2 linked regions of the Teredinibacter purpureus genome follow. The protein of the gene in region 1 interacts with the protein of each later gene in a pairwise test. Links are inferred from orthologs where the notes say so. Each region holds a gene or a part of one and is shown in the gene's direction. Other genes may lie near its edges.

The links.
Region 2: the proteins of rlmKL (region 1) and typA interact in binary tests that used the Escherichia coli proteins (3 or more experiments, as listed by UniProt). The link is inferred for Teredinibacter purpureus from one-to-one orthologs.

The regions. Positions count from the first base shown.
Region 1 is NZ_CP060092.1:3,205,014-3,212,603, forward strand. What follows is about bases 1-2,982. They hold rlmKL (bifunctional 23S rRNA (guanine(2069)-N(7))-methyltransferase RlmK/23S rRNA (guanine(2445)-N(2))-methyltransferase RlmL), read left to right. Parts: upstream 1-335; coding sequence 336-2,630; downstream 2,631-2,982. Other genes in these bases: rmf (ribosome modulation factor), read right to left, coding at 1-46; uvrB (excinuclease ABC subunit UvrB), read left to right, coding at 2,632-2,982. Outside these bases: more of uvrB, read left to right, coding at 2,983-4,641; metE (5-methyltetrahydropteroyltriglutamate--homocysteine S-methyltransferase), read right to left, coding at 4,686-6,962; H5647_RS14070 (LysR family transcriptional regulator), read left to right, coding at 7,041-7,590. UniProt on the Escherichia coli protein: Specifically methylates the guanine in position 2445 (m2G2445) and the guanine in position 2069 (m7G2069) of 23S rRNA. Methylation occurs before assembly of 23S rRNA into 50S subunits.
Region 2 is NZ_CP060092.1:443,698-455,626, forward strand. What follows is about bases 4,729-7,614. They hold typA (translational GTPase TypA), read left to right. Parts: upstream 4,729-5,205; coding sequence 5,206-7,023; downstream 7,024-7,614. Other genes in these bases: cysK (cysteine synthase A), read right to left, coding at 4,729-4,966; H5647_RS01775 (DUF1993 domain-containing protein), read right to left, coding at 7,107-7,614. Also shown: H5647_RS01740 (alpha/beta hydrolase family protein), read left to right, coding at 1-145; H5647_RS01745 (hypothetical protein), read left to right, coding at 199-768; H5647_RS01750 (L,D-transpeptidase family protein), read right to left, coding at 765-1,454; H5647_RS01755 (hypothetical protein), read right to left, coding at 1,549-2,631; H5647_RS01760 (hypothetical protein), read right to left, coding at 2,748-3,761; more of cysK, read right to left, coding at 3,920-4,728; more of H5647_RS01775, read right to left, coding at 7,615-7,619; H5647_RS01780 (hypothetical protein), read right to left, coding at 7,624-7,809; H5647_RS01785 (hypothetical protein), read right to left, coding at 7,915-8,448; H5647_RS01790 (diguanylate cyclase domain-containing protein), read left to right, coding at 9,013-10,716; H5647_RS01795 (GGDEF domain-containing protein), read left to right, coding at 10,723-11,929. UniProt on the Escherichia coli protein: A 50S ribosomal subunit assembly protein with GTPase and nucleotide-independent chaperone activity, required for 50S subunit assembly at low temperatures, may also play a role in translation.

The DNA.
Region 1 (7,590 bases):
AAAATGCTCGTTCAGAGTGGGTCCGTTTTTGGCGTCGCATACGCATAATACCTCTTTGGGTTAGTATTAAAGCTTATTCACCTTTGGTGTAACCGCTTAACCTCTATGTCGTTTAGGTAAGCGCGTAAAGACGAATAACCTGCTTTTGGTAATGTGTTTCCCTACCGTCTTGCGTAATTCCATTTACACTTGATTGCATTGAGCCAGGTTGTGCTCATAATGTCGCCCAGTAATGGCGAGCCGGACAACCAGTGTCCCAAACGACGAACGAAAAGTGAACGATTTTAAACTTATAGGTCTGTCGACTGATATGGCCTCAGAGAATATTAAGAATGATGGAAACCTCTGTTCAGCACTACTTTGCCACCTGCCCAAAGGGCTTAGAAAACCTTTTAAAACAAGAGCTTGAAGCGTTAGGTTCAAGTGATGTAAAAGAAACTGTAGCCGGCGTTCACTTCAGTGGCCCACTAGAACAAGCCTATAAAGTTTGTTTGTGGTCTCGTCTTGCGAACAAAATATTATTACCGCTATGCAAAGGTAATGTGGATTGTGCTGACGATCTCTATAAAATTTCGAAATCTGAGCCGTGGGAAACCCACATGCCTGAATACGGCAGTCTGCTAGTCGACTTTAATGGCAGCAACGAGGCTATACGGCATACCCAGTTCGGGGCACAAACCGTAAAAGATGGGGTTGTCGATAGAATACGGGAGATAACAGGTTCAAGGCCTGATGTGAACCGTGAGTCACCTGACCTTCGAATTAATGCACGGCTATCGAAGAATGTTGTGCATATAAGCCTTGATCTAAGCGGCGACAGTCTCCATAGGCGCGGCTACCGTGTTGGCCAAGGCGGCGCACCTCTAAAGGAAAACCTTGCAGCAGCAATATTGATACGAGCCAATTGGCCCGCTATTGCAAAAGAGGGTGGAGCGTTGCTCGATCCAATGTGTGGTTCCGGCACCTTTTTGCTGGAAGCGGCTATGATGGCCACAAATATGGCACCTGGGTTGTTACGTGCGCGCTTTGCCAGAGGCTACCGCGTGCCTACGAATCCAGACACCTTTGGCGACGAATTTGACCCAAGAGTAATTGGTTTCGGTTTTGAAAAATGGCGGCAACATAAAGAATCGATATGGAAAGCTTTACTCGATGATGCCGAGCACGCTTTTAAGGCGGGTTGCGCAGGCGAAATTCCAGAAATACGAGGTTACGACCTTAACCCTAGGGTATTAGGCGCAACGCGTAAAAATATTATAGTGGCAGGCCTGGATGATTTTATTCGGGTTACCGCCAAAGATCTAATCGAATTTAAACCACCAACCCATCGCACGCTTAATTCGGGCCTTATTGTTACTAATCCGCCTTATGGCGAGCGATTGGGTGAAAAAGAAGCGCTACGCGCAACCTACTTATCGTTGGGTCAAGTGTGTAAACGAGAGTTTCCGGGCTGGCAGCTGGGCGTGTTTACGGGTAACAAAGAACTCGCGCGTGAAATGCGTTTACGGCCTAAGAAAAAATATCAATTATTTAATGGCGCCATTACTAGCGAATTCTTACTGTATGACCTTAGTGTTGAGGGCAGTGTTGCACGTAAATATGATAACCCCGATGACGATACACCTATAAGTGCTGCCGCAGCGGTTTATCTGCCGCTGCAACAGCGCCCGCTCAGTAATGGTGCGGAGATGGTTGCTAACCGATTACGAAAAAACCAGAAAAAACTCAATAAATGGGCAAAGAAAAACGATATACACTGCTACCGGTTGTATGACGCAGATATGCCCGAATATTCCGCAGCCATTGATGTTTATAATTTTGTGAATGGCGAAAGACAATTGCATATACAAGAGTACGCCGCGCCTAAGACAATCGATGAGCATAAAGCAAAAGAACGATTCGACGACCTTGTTCACGCTTGTGCTGTCGTATTCGAATTGGATGTTAATCAAATAGTCACGAAAATTCGTCAGCGAAATAAAGGTACTCAACAGTACGAAAAGTTTGCCGATAAAACACGCGGCAATATGCACGAAATAATTGAACACAACACGCGGCTGGAAGTTAACCTTACGGACTATTTAGATACGGGTTTGTTTTTAGATCACCGCCCGTTGCGCAAGCGTATAGCTGAGCAGGCGCGCAACAAAAAATTTCTTAATCTGTTTTGTTACACAGCTACGGCTACGGTTCAAGCCGCCGTAGCCGGTGCCGCAAGTTCTATAAGTGTTGATATGTCCAATACCTATTTAGAGTGGGCGAGAACTAACTTTATGCTAAATAATATTAGTATGGGTAGCCATCAACTCGTGCGGGATAACTGTATGGATTGGTTAAAAAGCTGCAGGGAAGGTTTTGATATTATAATGTTAGACCCGCCCAGTTTTTCTAACTCTAAACGTATGGATGATGTGCTCGATATTCAGCGAGACCATGTTGTGCTGATCAAGCGCTGTATGGATCTATTGCAGCCCGGCGGTACACTCTACTTTTCTAACAATTTGCGCAGTTTTAAATTAGACAATGATCAGCTTGCTGAGTATACCGTCAAGGATATTACTCGCCAAACGTTAGACCCTGATTTTGAAGGAAACCCCAAAATCCACAAATGTTGGACAATCGAATCCTGATATGAACATTAAAACGGCTAAGCCGTTTAAAGTGAAAAGCCGATTTAAACCCGCTGGCGATCAACCATCGGCCATTAAAAAATTAGTTAAGGGTATTGACGCTGGCTTGGCCCATCAAACGTTGCTGGGTGTAACCGGCTCTGGAAAAACGTTCACTATTGCGAATGTTATCGAAAAAGTGCAGCGGCCCACGCTCATAATGGCTCACAATAAAACACTTGCAGCACAGCTATACGGCGAATTCAAGGAATTTTTTCCGAATAACTCGGTGGAATATTTTGTTTCATATTACGATTATTACCAGCCCGAAGCGTATGTACCTTCGTCTGACACCTTTATTGATAAAGATGCCTCGGTAAATGAGCACATAGAGCAAATGCGGTTGTCTGCAACTAAAGCGCTTATGGAGCGTAAAGACGCTATCGTAGTTGCAACGGTTTCCGCTATATACGGCCTAGGCGACCCCGATAGCTATTTAAAAATGATGTTGCACTTGGTTCGTGGCGACCAAATGGAGCAGCGCACTATTTTGCGCCGTTTGGCAGAGCTTCAATATACCCGCAATGATATTGATTTTCACCGGGGCACCTACCGCGTAAGAGGAGAGGTGATTGATGTTTTTCCCGCAGACTCAGAAACAGAAGCCGTAAGATTAGAACTGTTTGACGATGAAGTAGAAAATATATCGTTATTTGACCCGCTCACCGGCGAAGTACTGTCCAAATTGCCGCGCGCTACCATCTACCCTAAAACTCATTATGTAACGCCAAGACAAACCATTGTTGATGCGGTTGAAAAAGTCGAATCTGAATTAAGAGAAAGGCTAGAGCAGCTACGAGACAACAATAAGCTCGTGGAGGCCCAGCGCCTTGAACAACGTACAAAATACGATTTGGAAATGATGCGCGAATTGGGTTATTGCAACGGTATCGAAAACTATTCTCGTTATTTATCTGGCCGAGACCCAGGGCTAGCACCACCTACACTTTTCGATTACCTCCCAGATGAAGCATTACTGGTCATCGATGAATCCCACGTGACGGTTCCACAGATTGGTGCTATGTATAAGGGCGACCGGTCCCGCAAAGAAACACTGGTTGAATACGGGTTTAGATTGCCTTCTGCGCTCGATAATCGCCCGATGCGTTTCGATGAGTGGGAAGAGCGCGCTCCGCAAGCCATTTTTGTGTCGGCAACGCCCGGTAAATACGAAGCCGAAAAACAAGGGCAAGTGGTCGAGCAAGTGGTTCGACCGACAGGCTTGCTAGACCCAATACTGGAAGTACGTCCCGCCGGTACACAGGTGGATGACTGCCTCTCCGAGATCAATGTCCGTGCACAGAATAATGAGCGTATATTGATTACAGTGTTAACCAAACGCATGGCAGAAGATTTATCCGAGTTTCTAGCGGAATGCGGAGTACGAGCACGCTACCTACACTCCGATATTGACACTGTAGAGCGTGTCGAAATAATTCGTGATTTGCGTTTGGGTGAGTTCGATGTCCTTATTGGCATCAACTTACTACGAGAAGGGCTAGATATGCCGGAAGTGTCTCTTGTTGCCATTTTTGATGCAGACAAAGAAGGTTTTCTTCGCTCCGACCGTGCGTTAATACAAACTATTGGCCGCGCTGCGCGTAACATAAAAGGCAAGGCCATTCTCTACGCCGACCGTATTACGGGCTCTATGCAGCGCGCAATGGAAGAAACCGAACGTCGTCGCGAAAAACAAATAGAGTTTAACGCGGCTAACGGAATAACGCCTAAAGGTATTATTAAATCTGTTGCCGATATTATGGAAGGCGCTCGCGCACCGGGTGCAAAACCAGGTTCTCGCAAGGTGGCCGATAAAGGAGGGCGCTACGACACTGAGTTGCCAGAAGGAAAAGATGTATGGCACCACATTCAAGATCTTGAAAAACAAATGTTTGAAGCGGCGAAGAACCTTGAATTTGAAACGGCTGCACGTCTGCGTGATCAGATCCATCAATTAAAAAATCGCGGCTAAAGTGTTAGCCGCGATCCCTAGCCTTCTTATCTATGAGCCTTACGCTAACATTCGCAACGCAATTGTTTAGCGGCACCAACCATATTTTGCAGTGCTGGAATAACATCCTCCCAGCGACGCGTTTTTAAACCACAATCGGGGTTTACCCATAAGCGCTCTTTGGGGATACGTTTTACAGCTTTCAGCATAAGCGACTTAATCTCAGCCTCTGTTGGTATATTCGGTGAATGGATATCATACACGCCGGGGCCAATATCATTGGGGTAGTCAAAAACGTCAAAAACACCAAGTAATTGAGTGTCTGAACGAGAGGTTTCGATGGTAATCACGTCAGCGTCGAGTTCGGCGATTGCACCAATAATATCGTTAAATTCCGAATAGCACATATGCGTGTGTATTTGTGTTTCATCTTTTACGGCATTAGCACTAATGCGAAAAGCCTCTACCGACCATTGTAAATAGTACGGCCATTCAGCTTTACGTAAGGGTAGCCCTTCTCGCAGTGCAGCTTCGTCAATTTGAATGATTTTTGCACCTGAACGCTCTAAATCTAGCACTTCTTCTCGTATGGCCAGCGCCAATTGAGCACACGTGATACTTCGATGCTGATCATCGCGAACAAAAGACCAATTAAGCAGGGTAACAGGCCCGGTGAGCATCGCCTTTACCGGTTTTGCTGTGAGTGATTGTGCGTAGGCAATCCAATCAACGGTCATAGGTTCTGGGCGTCGAATATCGCCATAAAGTATTGGGGGTTTTACGCATCGCGAACCGTAAGACTGCACCCAGCCATACTGACTGAACGCATAGCCTTCTAATTGCTCGCCAAAATATTCAACCATATCGTTTCGTTCAGCTTCGCCGTGCACCAATACATCCAGGCCAATGGTTTCTTGCGTTTTAATGCTGCGTTCAATTTCAGCTCTAATGCAGGCCTTATAATCTTCGTTCGTCAATTCATTCGATTTATAGTGTTTGCGAGCCGTACGTATTGCCTGAGTTTGAGGGAATGAACCAATCGTAGTGGTAGGGAATAGCGGTAGGTTAAGGCCTACTTTTTGGATTTTTGCCCGTTCAGAATACGATGATTGACGTTCGCCTTGAGACTTTGTAAGCGCTGCAACCTTAGCCGCAACTTCAGCACAATGGACTTTTGCAGAGTTTTTTCGTTGCTCTATATAAAGAGTATTTTCCGCTAACTCTGCCTGAATGGATGCTACGCCATCATTCAAACCACGCTTTAGAATATTCAGTTCTTGTAATTTTTGTACCGCAAACGACAGCCAATTTTTAATATCGAGCGCCAATTGAGTTTCGCTGTCTAAATCAACGGGAACATGTAAAAGGGAGCACGATGGTGCTATCCATAATCTTTCGCCAAGCCGGCTGGATATTGGCTGTAGCCATTGCAATGTCTGCGATAAATCCGTCTTCCATATATTCCGCCCATTGATCACGCCTAACGATAGAACCTTATGTACCGGCAACCAATCCACTACGTGTTTAACTTCCTCTTGCGCGTTTATCGCGTCCACGTGTAAACCAGCAACAGGTAATGTACATGCAAGTGTTAAGTTTTCTTTTAATGTCCCAAAATAGGTTGCTAAGAGAATGTTCAGGTTAGGATGTTTTAACGTGTGATAGGTTTTTTGTAGGGCATTTTTCCATTCTGCCGAAATTTCAGTGACTAAAATGGGTTCGTCTACTTGAATCCACTCGATGCCGCACTGGGCAAGCTTGGCGAATAACGCCTGGTAAACACGAATCAAATCATCCAGTAAGTCAATGCGTTCACTACTATCTTTTTCCTTACACAGCCACAGGTACGTTACTGGCCCAATAATCACAGGCTTAATGTTCTTGCCTGTCGCAATGGCATTTTTAACTTGGGCAATCAACCGAGCAGGGTTTAAGCTAAACGTCGTTTCAGCAGTCACTTCCGGCACAATATAGTGATAATTGGTATCAAACCATTTTGTCATTTCTCCCGCTTTGACACTACCGCAAGCATCGTTGCCCACAGAGCGGCCTCTTGCCACGCGAAAATATTGGTCGAGTTCGCTACCGGTATCTTTGTCAATCCGTGAGGGTATATTGCCCAATAGAAAACTCATGTCGAGTACGTGATCGTAAAACGAAAAGTCACCCACCGGCACCCAATCGCAGTCAGCCTGATGCGCCCAATGTTGTTGTTGTAGTGTATTGCCCAACGCTTCTAACGTTGCTGGATCCGAGTCGCCTTGCCAATAGCGTTCTAGCCCAAATTTCAATTCTCGTTGTTTCCCAATTCGAGGAAAGCCTAGATTATGCGTAATTGCCATTTTCTACCCTTATTAACGTATTGAAGTGGTTATGTGTGGATTTTTTGCAAGATTAGCGGCAACAACACATGAATAATAATGGTATTATTTCATCTAGTAATGAATTTTATTCATAGGTTGAATATGATAGAGCGTAACCACCTCACCATAATGAGGGAAATATACCGGCAAGGTTCGCTCACCGCTGCGGCGAACGAACTTAACTTGACGCAGTCGGCGGTGAGCCATTGCATTAAAAAACTGGAACAACAATTAGGCACGCCCTTATGGACAAAAAAAGGCCGTAACTTACAGCTGACACGTGCCGGCGAGCATCTACTAGGCGTGGCGAATCGTTTGCTTCCGCAGCTAGAGCGTAGCGATGAAAACCTTCAAAATTTTGCGCGCGGTCACCAAGGTACACTGCGTATTGGTATGGAGTGTTACCCGTGCTATCGGTGGTTACTCAAAGTGATTCATCGTTTTATGGCGATAAAACCGAATGTAGAATTGGACGTAAAACAAAAATTTGTTTTTGGCGGAATGGCTGCATTGTTTAACCACGACATTGATATTTTAGTTACGCCAGACCCGTTGTATAAAAAGGGTATTTCGTTTTTGTCAGTATTTGACTATGAGCAGGTATTGG
Region 2 (11,929 bases), 2.8 Mb from region 1 along the record:
CGATGTTTTCCCCCCAGTAGGAACCGGCTTATTGGACGGCGATATAGCGTTTAAACAACACAGTGGCGGGCACACAGCGGGGCCTAATTGGGCTTTATTCTTAGCCTTTTTCGACAAGCACATTCAAACGCAGGCTAACCAATAAGATCCAATTCAAATACACTGCATATTCAATGCAACTCACCAAGGACAGGTAGAATGCACCCATTTCAACTATGCTGGGCATTGACGATTATTTTTCTATTGTTCAGCTGCGATAATAATTCAACGAACGAAAAAATTATCGACACTCGAACACTCGAAGAAAATCGACTGTACTATTACACATGGTTTGATAGTACATATGTGGTTTTTAAACCCAGCCCAGCCTTTCTATTAAATACCGATAACTCAATGGCTAAAAATGCAAATATTGTTGACCCACCCGAGACCATCGCTCGCGACCGTTACCCCGTGAAGATATTTTTACTGGAAAAGGTTGCAGGTCACGTTGTATTTCCTTATCAAAAATGGCATCGATACCAACTGCCTTGCGCTAACCTTTTACTTTTTCTAGAACCGTTTACCCATAAAGGCACCACCACTTCCGCTGGGTTTCGGTGTAACTTATCTGTAGACGAATTTTGGAACGACCATTTAGTATTTGATATGAATGGCCGTAGTCAATCCTCCCAAATGCCCGATTTGTATGTGCCGCTACACTACCAAACGGACAGTTCGCTTGTCATTGGCGTCAACCAGCCCGCGCATACTGTTCTGTCGCGCTAATCAAACACATAACGACTCGCCTCCACTGTGACATTTGGCGGCACTTTATGGCTTTCGAAAAAATCGTAACCCTCTTTCAGGTTTTTCCAAAACTCGTACCATTGATGGTGTTGATAAGGCTTTAGCTTTTCATCGGTTAAATGAAACGGAAAAATGTGGACACGCACAAAAGGCTGGCCACCACGTAAGGCCGCGGCTAACAATGTGTATATTTCATTAATGTAAGCATTTGTCATGGCATAACACCCTATGGAAACACAGCGACCATGAACCATCAAGGCGCTGCCCGTTCGCCCATGAGAGCGATCGTAAGCATTAGGGTAGCCAAGATTAAATGAAAGGTGATAGCGGCTCCAAGGATTAAGGCTTGCAGGTGGAACGAAGTAGAAGCCTTCTGGGCTCTGCAAATCGCCCTGTCGTGTTTTAGGGCCTAGCGCACCAGAGAAATAGCACGTGTTATAGCGTTTAAACAATTCAAATTTGCCCAAGGCATTTTCTTTCCACACCTCTAACACACCCGGCTGCTTGAAAATACGTATAAACAACGGTGTTTCTAAGGCTAGATTTTTTGATTGTAACTGCTCTCTGAGCGAGGGTGATACTCCCTCAAAAACCTGCCGAGAACGATCGCTTTCAGGGATCTCCGCGAAAGCGACTACGCTGTATAGCGGCACCCAAAAAAACAAAATAAACGCTATTTTTACCATTATCGTTGGGTGTCAAATACCTGCAACATAAAAAACACGCCATTACGATTTTATTTAACGTGCCTGGAATTGGTTACTCAAAAAAACCCGGTATTAATTTTTCAAAATCAGAATTCATTTTATACCTCACACCTTCACCGAGGAACCTATCAGAAAAGCCCGATATCCTTAAAAACAGTGTCTCCATTGCTTCATCCAAGGTGATGTCTACCGGCGTTTTCTCTACAATAGGAAATTCAACTGCACCCGGCCCAACCGGAAACGTTCTTCCAAGCATATATTTCCCACGAATATACTCGTCAACCAGCGCGTCGAATTCAGCGTATGTCATCTTAAATGCGTATTCAAATGCCGCATCGTAGGCATGTTCTTTATCGCGCAAGTGTAAATAGAGGTACATTTGCTTTCGTCGATCTACATCGGCATTCAAGTAATGTACAACCGCCACGGAGCGAGCGTAGAATTTATCAAGAAAATCATTATGTTTGCGACTGTTACCTGCGCCCACTTTTAAATCTGCTTGACGAACTTTAAACAAGGACGCCGTGTCGACACTTTCATAGCGTCGACCGTTACCTTCAATGAGGCCATAGAATCGATTACCTAAGATTGACATATCGCCCAACACCACAGAATCTTTAGTTTGTTTATAGGTGCTAAAATATTCTGCCACGCCCTCGTTAAACCACGGCGGTGTTGAAAGCTCAAAGATGGAGCCAGATATAAGCAAATGCACCAATTCATGCAAGACAATAGACCGCCCCCAATTACTACCTTTTGTAGCCGCTCTAAACTTATCAGCGCGCGCAAAAATTACGTCGCCATCTGATCTCTTAGAAAAAACACCTGCATACTCTTTCGCAATACCCATAGCCACAAAACTAGATTTGTTTTTCGCCAAAATAACCGGTATTTTCTTCTCAAGATTATTCTGTTTAAAGCCTAGTACGTCGGTCATGAAATAGTTGAAGTTTTCGAGTTCATCCAACATCTCGCCGGCTTTTTTAGGGCTAGCATTAGACATAACGGAAAAACGTTCGCTTTCCACGCCAATCCATTTTTGCTTCATTAATTTCTTAACCTGCACATCAGCCATTGCTGTTGGCGAAAAAGACCAAACCAGCAACATTACACACGCAAATACCATCCTGTACATAACATTCTTCCCCTATAACTCATTTAAAGTTTCACTTTTATTTTTTACGTTAGGTTAAACGCTAAAGCAACCACAACTTACGTTTTTACTCCAAACACTATCATTAGGGCTAACCGCTATAAATCGTCAGCCGCCAATTCGGAAAATAAACGTTCGAAGTTTGCATCCATTTTTTCTCTTACCCCAGCGCCCAAAAAAGTATCAGAGAACAACGATATTTTCGCATGTAATAACACCATGGTTTGCCACTGGCTCAATTCCACGACGGTTATAGTTTTTTCCTTTTTTGCCATTGCCTCTACGTCTAAGGGGAATGTTCGAACGCCCATTTTCCGTTTACGTACGTAATGGTTAACCCGCTGATCAAATGCCCTATACGTACCGCCAAAAGCTTGTTCAAACGCATTATCGATACTTACACCCTCATGAATGAGGCTCAAATAGCGGTGCATTGCTTTCCGCCGTTCGGGCGTAGCATCTAAGTAATGCACTACAGCGGCTGAACGCGCGTAAATGCCGTCGACAAACGCCGTATGGCTCGGGCTAACTTTCGCACCTATGGTAAGTTCTTGCTGTGTTAATTTAAACAGCGATTCGCTATCCACGCCTTTATAACGCTGACCACCACGCGGGGACTGGCTGTAAAACCCGTCTCTTAATGCTGCAATATCACCAATAATAACGGCACCATTTTTTTGCTGATAAGTACCGAGATACTCCGCTATTCCTTCGTTATACCATACTGGCGAAGGCTTGCTTTGTTGATTTAAGCGCATAAGCACGTGAACTAACTCATGAAACACAATAAGCCGACCTGAACTTCGCCCGTTATCGACAGAACGAAATTTATCAACGCGGGCAAATACCACACCACCCTCGCGCTCAATAAAGATACCCACATAATTTTTAGGCATGCCAAGCGCCCGAAACAGTTTATCGTCGGTCACTAGTACCAAGGTTATTTTTCGCTTGAGCCTAACAGGGGAAAGGTTAAGAGTGGTGATTACAAACTGACTAAAATAGTCTAGATCGTTAATGATCGTGGTCGTTTGAGCCAGATCAGCATTCGACAACACCGAGAATTTTTCACTCTCCAGCAACACCCAGTGTTCAGCCGCAAGCTTTTTCACGTTGACGCTCGCCGCCCAGCCTATTGGGGGCAGACAACATAGCAGGTATAAACTGCACATGAATAACACGATAACCGAAGCTTTCGGGCTAGACAATCCTCTCTCCTTTTCGGTGAACACTCAAAAAAATAGCCGCACTAGGCGGCTATTTTTACCTGTTAATCTAACTGAAAACCCGGTGTTGAGAGCGATATTGCTATTTCTTCTTCGCTCATCTCAACCCCTACATCTTCAAATAATGGCGTGGACAAATAACGTTCTCCTGTATCGGGCAACATACATAAAATATTACTCCCATCCGGCGCAGTTTTAGCCACCTCTATGGCTGCCGCAAAAGTACCCCCAGCAGAAATTCCAACGAAAATACCTTCTTCACGTGCCAACGCCTTAGAGGCGGCAATAGCTTGCGGGCCAGTAACAGCAATATTCTCATCAAAGTATTGCGCTACTATCGTGTCCTCCACCAATTGAGGAATAAAATTGGGGGTCCAACCTTGAATAGGATGCGGCGCAAAGGAGGGGTGAGCCGCTGCAGGCGAGCCATCGGCGTTACGTTCTTGCTTGATACCACTGCCAATTTCAGCGGCATTTGCGGGCTCAGTGACTACAATTTTGGTATTTGGGCTTTCCTCGCGTAGAACCCGCGCCACACCTTTTAGCGTGCCTCCAGTCCCTGTACCGGTTACCCAATAATCCAAAGCGATATCGTCAAAGGCTTCTATTATCTCGCGCGCAGTTGTGCGGGAGTGCATGTCTGGGTTCGCTTCATTTTCAAATTGTCGTGCCAAAAACCAGCCATTTTTTTCGGCTAGCTCTTTCGCCTTATCGACCATACCCGTGCCACTTTTAGGGGCCGGTGTTAAGACCACTTTGGCCCCCAGAAAGCGCATCAATTTACGTCGTTCAACGCTGAAGGACTCTGCCATCACAATGACCAAAGGGTAGCCTTTTTGCGCACACACCATGGCCAATCCTATACCGGTATTGCCACTTGTCGCTTCAACTACGGTTTGACCCGGCTTTAACTCACCTGACGTCTCCGCAGCTTCAATAATACCAAGTGCTAAGCGATCTTTAACGGAGCTCATGGGATTGAAACACTCAGCCTTTACATAAAGGTTAACATTGGCGGGTGCGAGTTTATTGATACGAATAACGGGTGTATTACCGATTGTCGATAAAATATTATTATGACGCTTAATCATTTTCTCTCTCTCCATTGATCGTTATACGTTGGAATCGGGCGAACACAGGGCCTCTACGGGCAGCAAGGCGTGCGTTAGCGGATCCGGCCAAGCATTGTATCCCAAGATTCATGGCTTTATCTTCTGCGAAGAATAGGAAAACGCTATCTAAGGGCACCGGCTACCGCTATAATGCGCGCCTTTTGTACAGCTAGGCTCATAAGGCCGCTGTAGACACCCCGATTTTAGAGGCCTCTCCTGTGATAGAAAATCTGCGCAATATCGCCATTATTGCCCACGTTGACCATGGTAAAACCACGCTCGTCGACAAACTCCTGCAGCAATCCGGTACCTTAGACCGCAAAGACGCAAGCGCCGAGCGCGTGATGGATTCCAACGATCAGGAGCGTGAGCGCGGCATCACCATTCTGGCCAAGAACACCGCTATAACGTGGAACGGCTACCGCATTAATATTGTGGACACGCCAGGACACGCCGACTTCGGTGGTGAGGTTGAGCGCGTATTGTCCATGGTCGATTCGGTATTACTACTCGTTGATGCTGTTGATGGCCCTATGCCTCAAACACGCTTCGTAACAAGCAAAGCCTTCGAAAAAGGCTTGAAACCTATTGTTGTTATTAACAAAATCGATCGACCAAGTGCCCGCCCGGATTGGGTAATGGACCAAGTATTCGATCTTTTCGATCGCCTTGGCGCCACAGAAGAGCAGCTCGACTTCCCCATTATTTATGCATCAGCCCTAAACGGCTATGCAGGCTTAGAAGAAGACAACCTTGCCGATGACATGACGCCGCTGCTACAAATGATCGTCGATAAAGTAGAGCCGCCTAAAGTCGAAATGGACAAGCCTTTCCAAATGCAAATTTCAGCATTGGATTACAACAGTTATGTAGGTGTTATTGGTATTGGCCGTATTTCACGCGGTAGCCTAAAGCCCAACCAACAGGTTGTGGTTATCAATAAAGATGGCGATACACGGAAAGCCAAAGTATTGCAGGTTATGGGCTACAAAGGCCTAGAGCGCGTGGATACCGCCGAATCGAATGCGGGCGACATTGTGTGTATTACCGGCGTCGATAAGCTCAGTATTTCCGATACGCTTTGTAGTGCAGAAGCCGTTGAAGCACTGCCACCGCTTAGTGTAGACGAACCAACCGTAAGCATGACCTTCCAGGTAAACGACTCACCTTTTGCGGGTAAAGAAGGTAAATACATTACCACGCGCAATATCAAAGAACGTCTCGATCAAGAGTTGATCCACAACGTAGCGCTGCGCGTTGCGCAAGGCGAAACGCCGGATAAGTTTATCGTTTCCGGTCGTGGTGAACTTCACCTTTCAGTGCTTATCGAAAATATGCGCCGAGAAGGTTTCGAGCTAGGCGTATCGCGCCCCGAGGTCATTCAAAGAGACGTTGACGGCGAAATACACGAGCCTTTCGAGCATGTGGTTATCGATGTTGAAGACGCTCACCAAGGTTCCATTATGGAAGAGCTTGGCTTGCGTAAAGGTGAACTCACCAATATGGAACCCGATGGCCAAGGTCGCGTCAAACTGGAATTCACCATTCCGTCACGCGGATTGATTGGTTTCCGTGGTTTGTTCCTTACACTGACCTCTGGCTCCGGCATTATGACCAGCATTTTTGATCACTATGGCCCCGTAAAAGCCGGTGAAGTTTCCAGCCGCCAGAATGGTGTATTGGTCAGCATGGTGAAAGGTAAGACTTTGGCCTACGGCTTGTTTAACTTACAAGACCGCGGTCGTTTGTTTTTAGGCCACGGCGCTGAAGTTTATGAAGGCCAGGTAGTAGGTATTCATTCCCGCGATAATGACCTAGTGGTTAACCCCACCAAAGCCAAGCAGTTGAATAACATTCGTGCGGCGGGTACAGACGAAGCGCTAACCTTAGTTCCACCGATTACTCACACGCTTGAGCAAGCACTGGAATTTATTGAAGACGACGAGCTGGTAGAAGTTACGCCAGAAAGTATTCGTATTCGTAAAAAATTGCTTACCGAAAACCTGCGTAAACGTTCAAAGAATGCGAGTAAATAAATAGCTTTCTCCGTTTAACGCTAACGCCCGCTTTCGCGGGCGTTTTTGTATCCGTAAATTTTAATTACGCTCTAAACCCACGTTTATTCAAATGAAAAACCTGGGTCGTAATGATGAAAACCATCAAAATCGCCTTTCGTTAAAGGCGCACCGTCCTTTCGTGCAATTGCATACACCATACTAAGGTGAAAGAAAAAATTGGGTAAACAATATTGATGGAGAAAGCTTTCGGCCGGCAAACGCACTGTCGCAAACCCAGCCTCTTCTTGAATGAACTTGCTTGCACTGTCACCAACATGCTCATCCGCTACGGTTTCGAGATAGGCAATCGTTTCAACGAGCTGACGACGCAAACCCTTTAGGCTCGCATCGTCATTGCTAAAAGAAACGATTTCTTTATTGTGCAACGGGCAACAGCCTCGCAACGAAAAACTAGCCGCCGCTCTCACCTGCTGAGCCAGCGGTAGCATATCGGCAATAAGACGGCTCTGCAGTAAGGTCTCTGGCGCCGGCGAGTGCTGCTCAATACGCTCCAACATACGCGCTAAGTTAGATAGGTAATAAATAAAGACGGTGTGAATTAAAGATGTGTTCATAGCGTTACACTAGAAAGCTTTTAACTTGTGAGAGAGTTATCTGGTGATATTTTTGATTTTTTTCATCTCCGCCAAGTATTTTCGACGGCACTGCTAAACCCGCTTTTACGCTGCGACCAAGCTTTAATGCGTCTAATACGAGAGAGGCTTTATGCCCGTTGGGCGTTCCAGCGGTTAACCATTCAATCATAATAATTGCTTTTCAATACTTTTAGACAACACGCTTAACCGCCACTTAAAATCACATAACATATTAATTTCTTCATAAATACATAAGCGGCAGGCCAAACCGTATCTAGTTCGCGACTATTGCGCCCACACTGCTTCCATGACAACTATTACACGAACCATTAGTGACCAAGCCCGGCATCGTACGAATGCCATCACGGCCTTCCACTTCAACATCAACGCCGGTGACTAAATCGCCGCCCGTAAACAAACCATCGACCGCCATTGACGTAAAAAAATTGCCATTGCCGTCCGTTTGCAGTTCAGCCGATAACGTATTGGTATTGTGTATGTATAACCGCACAACCGCATTTACCAAGGCAACACCACCCGATTGATAGACTGTGCCCGCCGCGCGAAACTCAGGCCCTGCGCTATTTGCGGCATGGCAACCACTTTGCATGCAATCTTGGCCGGCGTTATGGCTTCCCGCTAGCGCCGGTTCACTGGAGGAGCTTGAAGACGAACTCATTGTATTCTCGTTATCATTACCGCTCGGCGACCCGCCCCCACAGGCCGACAATACAACACTCAACGACAGGGTGCACACCCACCAAAAAAAATCCCTCGCTGTAAGCTGACCGCCCAATACCTTTAACATCTTTGTATCTCCTCTAATTCACGCGAAGTACGCGTCACAAATTAAACAATCGCATCACATTAAAGGATCCGTAGAGGAGGAAACGGAACGAAACAAATTTTTTACAGGTTTTTACATAACGAGAACCAAGAATCCCTTTCCATTAAGCGGATCACTGTCACTTAAGTGCACAGCATTACAACGACATTTTGGCGGTATATGTGACAAACCGCCGTCACATCGCCTTTCTCTTACAGACATTTTTTCCTCGGCGTCGTTTTCGAACATAATCGTTATATCAAAGGCTAAATCTATAATTTTATACGTAGACGCATACCTGCAAAAAAACGAAAAATACCGATATCAATCCACTGATTCCGTGAATTCTACCGATTTCATTCGGTTCGCAATAACACGCTCACCTTTCGAGTTGGACTTATTTCTCGTCACCTGTATTATCCAGTGAAGGGCGAATTAAGACGACCTCGCGGCAATAATTCCGTTCTATACTTTGTTGGTCCGTCGACGGTCAGCAATCACCTGTAGACGCATGGATAAAACACAGCCCACGGTATACAAAGGTCAATGAAATCAAATTTATTTATTCTCCTTCGATTTGCAATTGCAATTTTAACCATTGTTGTCATCGTCGGCTCACCGTATATCCCACCAAAAACATTGGCGATACACCCTCTGTCGTCCACAAGTACGTCAATCAACGGCTACTACGATCCAGAGTACGGCGCGTCTAGCCAATGGATAGACGAGTCACAACATTACTGGCGCTGCGATTACAAACCCGAGTTTGGCCGCAGCAATACCTGTGGTTTCTCGATTAGCTGGGGCTCCACCTTCGAAAACACGGCGAGTAACGCTAACAATATTCCTTCGTGTACCACCGCTGATTCTGATGATGATGGCGACGGCTGGGGATGGGAGAACAACCAAAGCTGTATTGTAGGCGAGCTTAGCAAGCTACCTAGACGCACACTATCCCCTCCCCCTTCAGTGGCTGCAGGAGAGCCCCCCATTTGCGACAGCCTGGACTCCGACGAGGATGGCGATGGCTGGGGCTGGGAGAACGAGCAAAGCTGTATCGTCGTCGATGGGCATCAACCAAAAGAAACGCCCTCTATTGCAGGTAAAACTCACAGTAAAGACGACGCGCCGCCTTGTGAAGACCCAAAAACCGATTTAGACGGCGACGGCTGGGGATGGGAGAACGAACACAGCTGTATTGTTAAGAACGATTCCGCTCGTCATCAAATCATCAGAAGCGCGGATTTCTCGGCATTTGATGCGCTGAACCTCAATATCCATTACGAAGGGCGAGCCAACAGCATTCGTGTGTACTTACGCAATTTCAACCCCGCCTATGCAACTGCAGGTGACTCCGACTCGGCTAAATTTATGGCGGTAACCTTGCGCACTGAAGATCTTCGTGGTGGGCCAATCTATATTCCCTTATCTGAATTTAAAGTCACTGAGTGGTGGGTAACCGAACGGGATGCTCCACGAGAGTGGGCCGGTCGCGAGCTTGATCGCATTATAGTACTGGGGCTCGATATCGCCGAATTTGGCGTTCATAAAGTGCGCGTAGACAACATCAGCTTAACTGGCGACTGGATTAGTCGTGAAAATTTATTATTGGCTATTATTGTTTTTTGGGTATTTTATCTATTACTCGAAGCCTTCGCCCGCTATGTAGTTTTACGTAATGAGTCGCGTTTAAGTGAAAAGAAAATTGATCAACTCACAGGCTTAACCCAACAACTCGAAGACGAGAAAGACACGCTTAAAGAACTATCATCGCTTGACACTCTCACGGGTATATATAATCGCATCGGCGCCACGCCCGAAATTGAGGCGTTATTTAACCATCATTCGGCGAGCCATCCCGCTTGCTTGCTTATCTTTGATATTGACCATTTCAAACGCATTAACGATATCTACGGCCACGATACCGGCGACAAAATTTTGGCCTGTTTTGCCGATACAATCAAAACACATATTTCCGACACATCCATTTTTGCTCGCTGGGGAGGAGAAGAGTTTCTGCTTATAGAAAAAGACAGCACGCCACAAGAAGCAAGGCATTTAGCTGAGAAATTAAGAGTCCTTATTGCAAAAACGAGCCTCGAACCAATACATAATATCGATGTCACCGTCAGTATCGGCATCACATCAATTACAAGTACCGATAAATTCGAGAGTGCTTTCAAACGAGCCGACATAGCGTTATACGAGGCTAAAAAAATTCGGAACACTGTTGAATTTAAGAGCTTGTAATTCAGCATGAAAATCAAAACATATGACTCACTAAAACTTATAGCCTTATTGCTCACAATTACAGTAATCGCAGGGCATTACTACCTGCCAGCCAAGCGCTCACTCATCCATCCAGCACCCCATACCGCTGAACGTCTCTACGGCTTTAATAGCCCTTTGTCCGGGCTCTCAGCCACTTGGATAGACAAACAATTACATTACTGGCGCTGTGACTATCTAGCCGACCATAATTTTGGTTGCGGCTACTCCATCTATTGGGATTCCAACTTTTTTAGTGGTATCGACATTTCAGCATACGACAGTATCGAATACGCTATTCGCTATGAGGGGCCGGGCACTAGAATTCGTTTCTATATGCGCAATGCCCACGCAGACTACGCTGAAAAAGGTGATGGTTCGACTACGAAATATATGGCCATGACGGTGCGTACGCAAGAGATACACAATGGGCCGGTAACCCTTAATCTATCAGAATTTAATGTTGCCGACTGGTGGTTAAAAGAGCGTGATTATCGACGCCAATGGGCCAATACTGAGTTCAGCAACATCACCGAAATAGGTGTAGACCAAACACAAAAAGGCACCCATAAAACGTATGTAGATAAAATCACATTAGTTGGAAAGTGGATTAATACCGAATGGTTATTATTGGGTACTGTCGGTTTTTGGCTGGTTATATTTGTGCTTGAAGGCTTGTGGCGCCTTTACAGAGTTTATCGAACAACCCTCCATATTAAATCCGTTGTGAACGAACTCATTGCCAATCAATTAAGCTTAGAGCACGAAAAAGACAACCTGCAAACGCTCTATGTTACAGACCCTTTAACCGGAATACACAATCGCGCGGGCATAACTGAGGTCATTCACTCTCATCACCTCAAGCATCCCGAAAAAACGCTTGGGCTTATGCTATTGGATCTCGACCATTTTAAAGACATCAATGATACTTATGGTCACGATATAGGTGATCAAGTACTAAAAACGTTTGCGACGGAAACAACAAAACGGTTACATAAAATCAGCACGGTCGCACGCTGGGGAGGGGAAGAGTTTATTATTGTAACCCCTATTAACAATCATAAACTCGCTAGAGAACGTTTAACCTTTTTTGCAGACAATATTCGAAGCGGGGTAGAGAAATATACGTTCGAACTTGATGTCACAATAAAATTGACCGTCAGCATGGGCCTTACTCTTTTAGATCCCGGAGAGA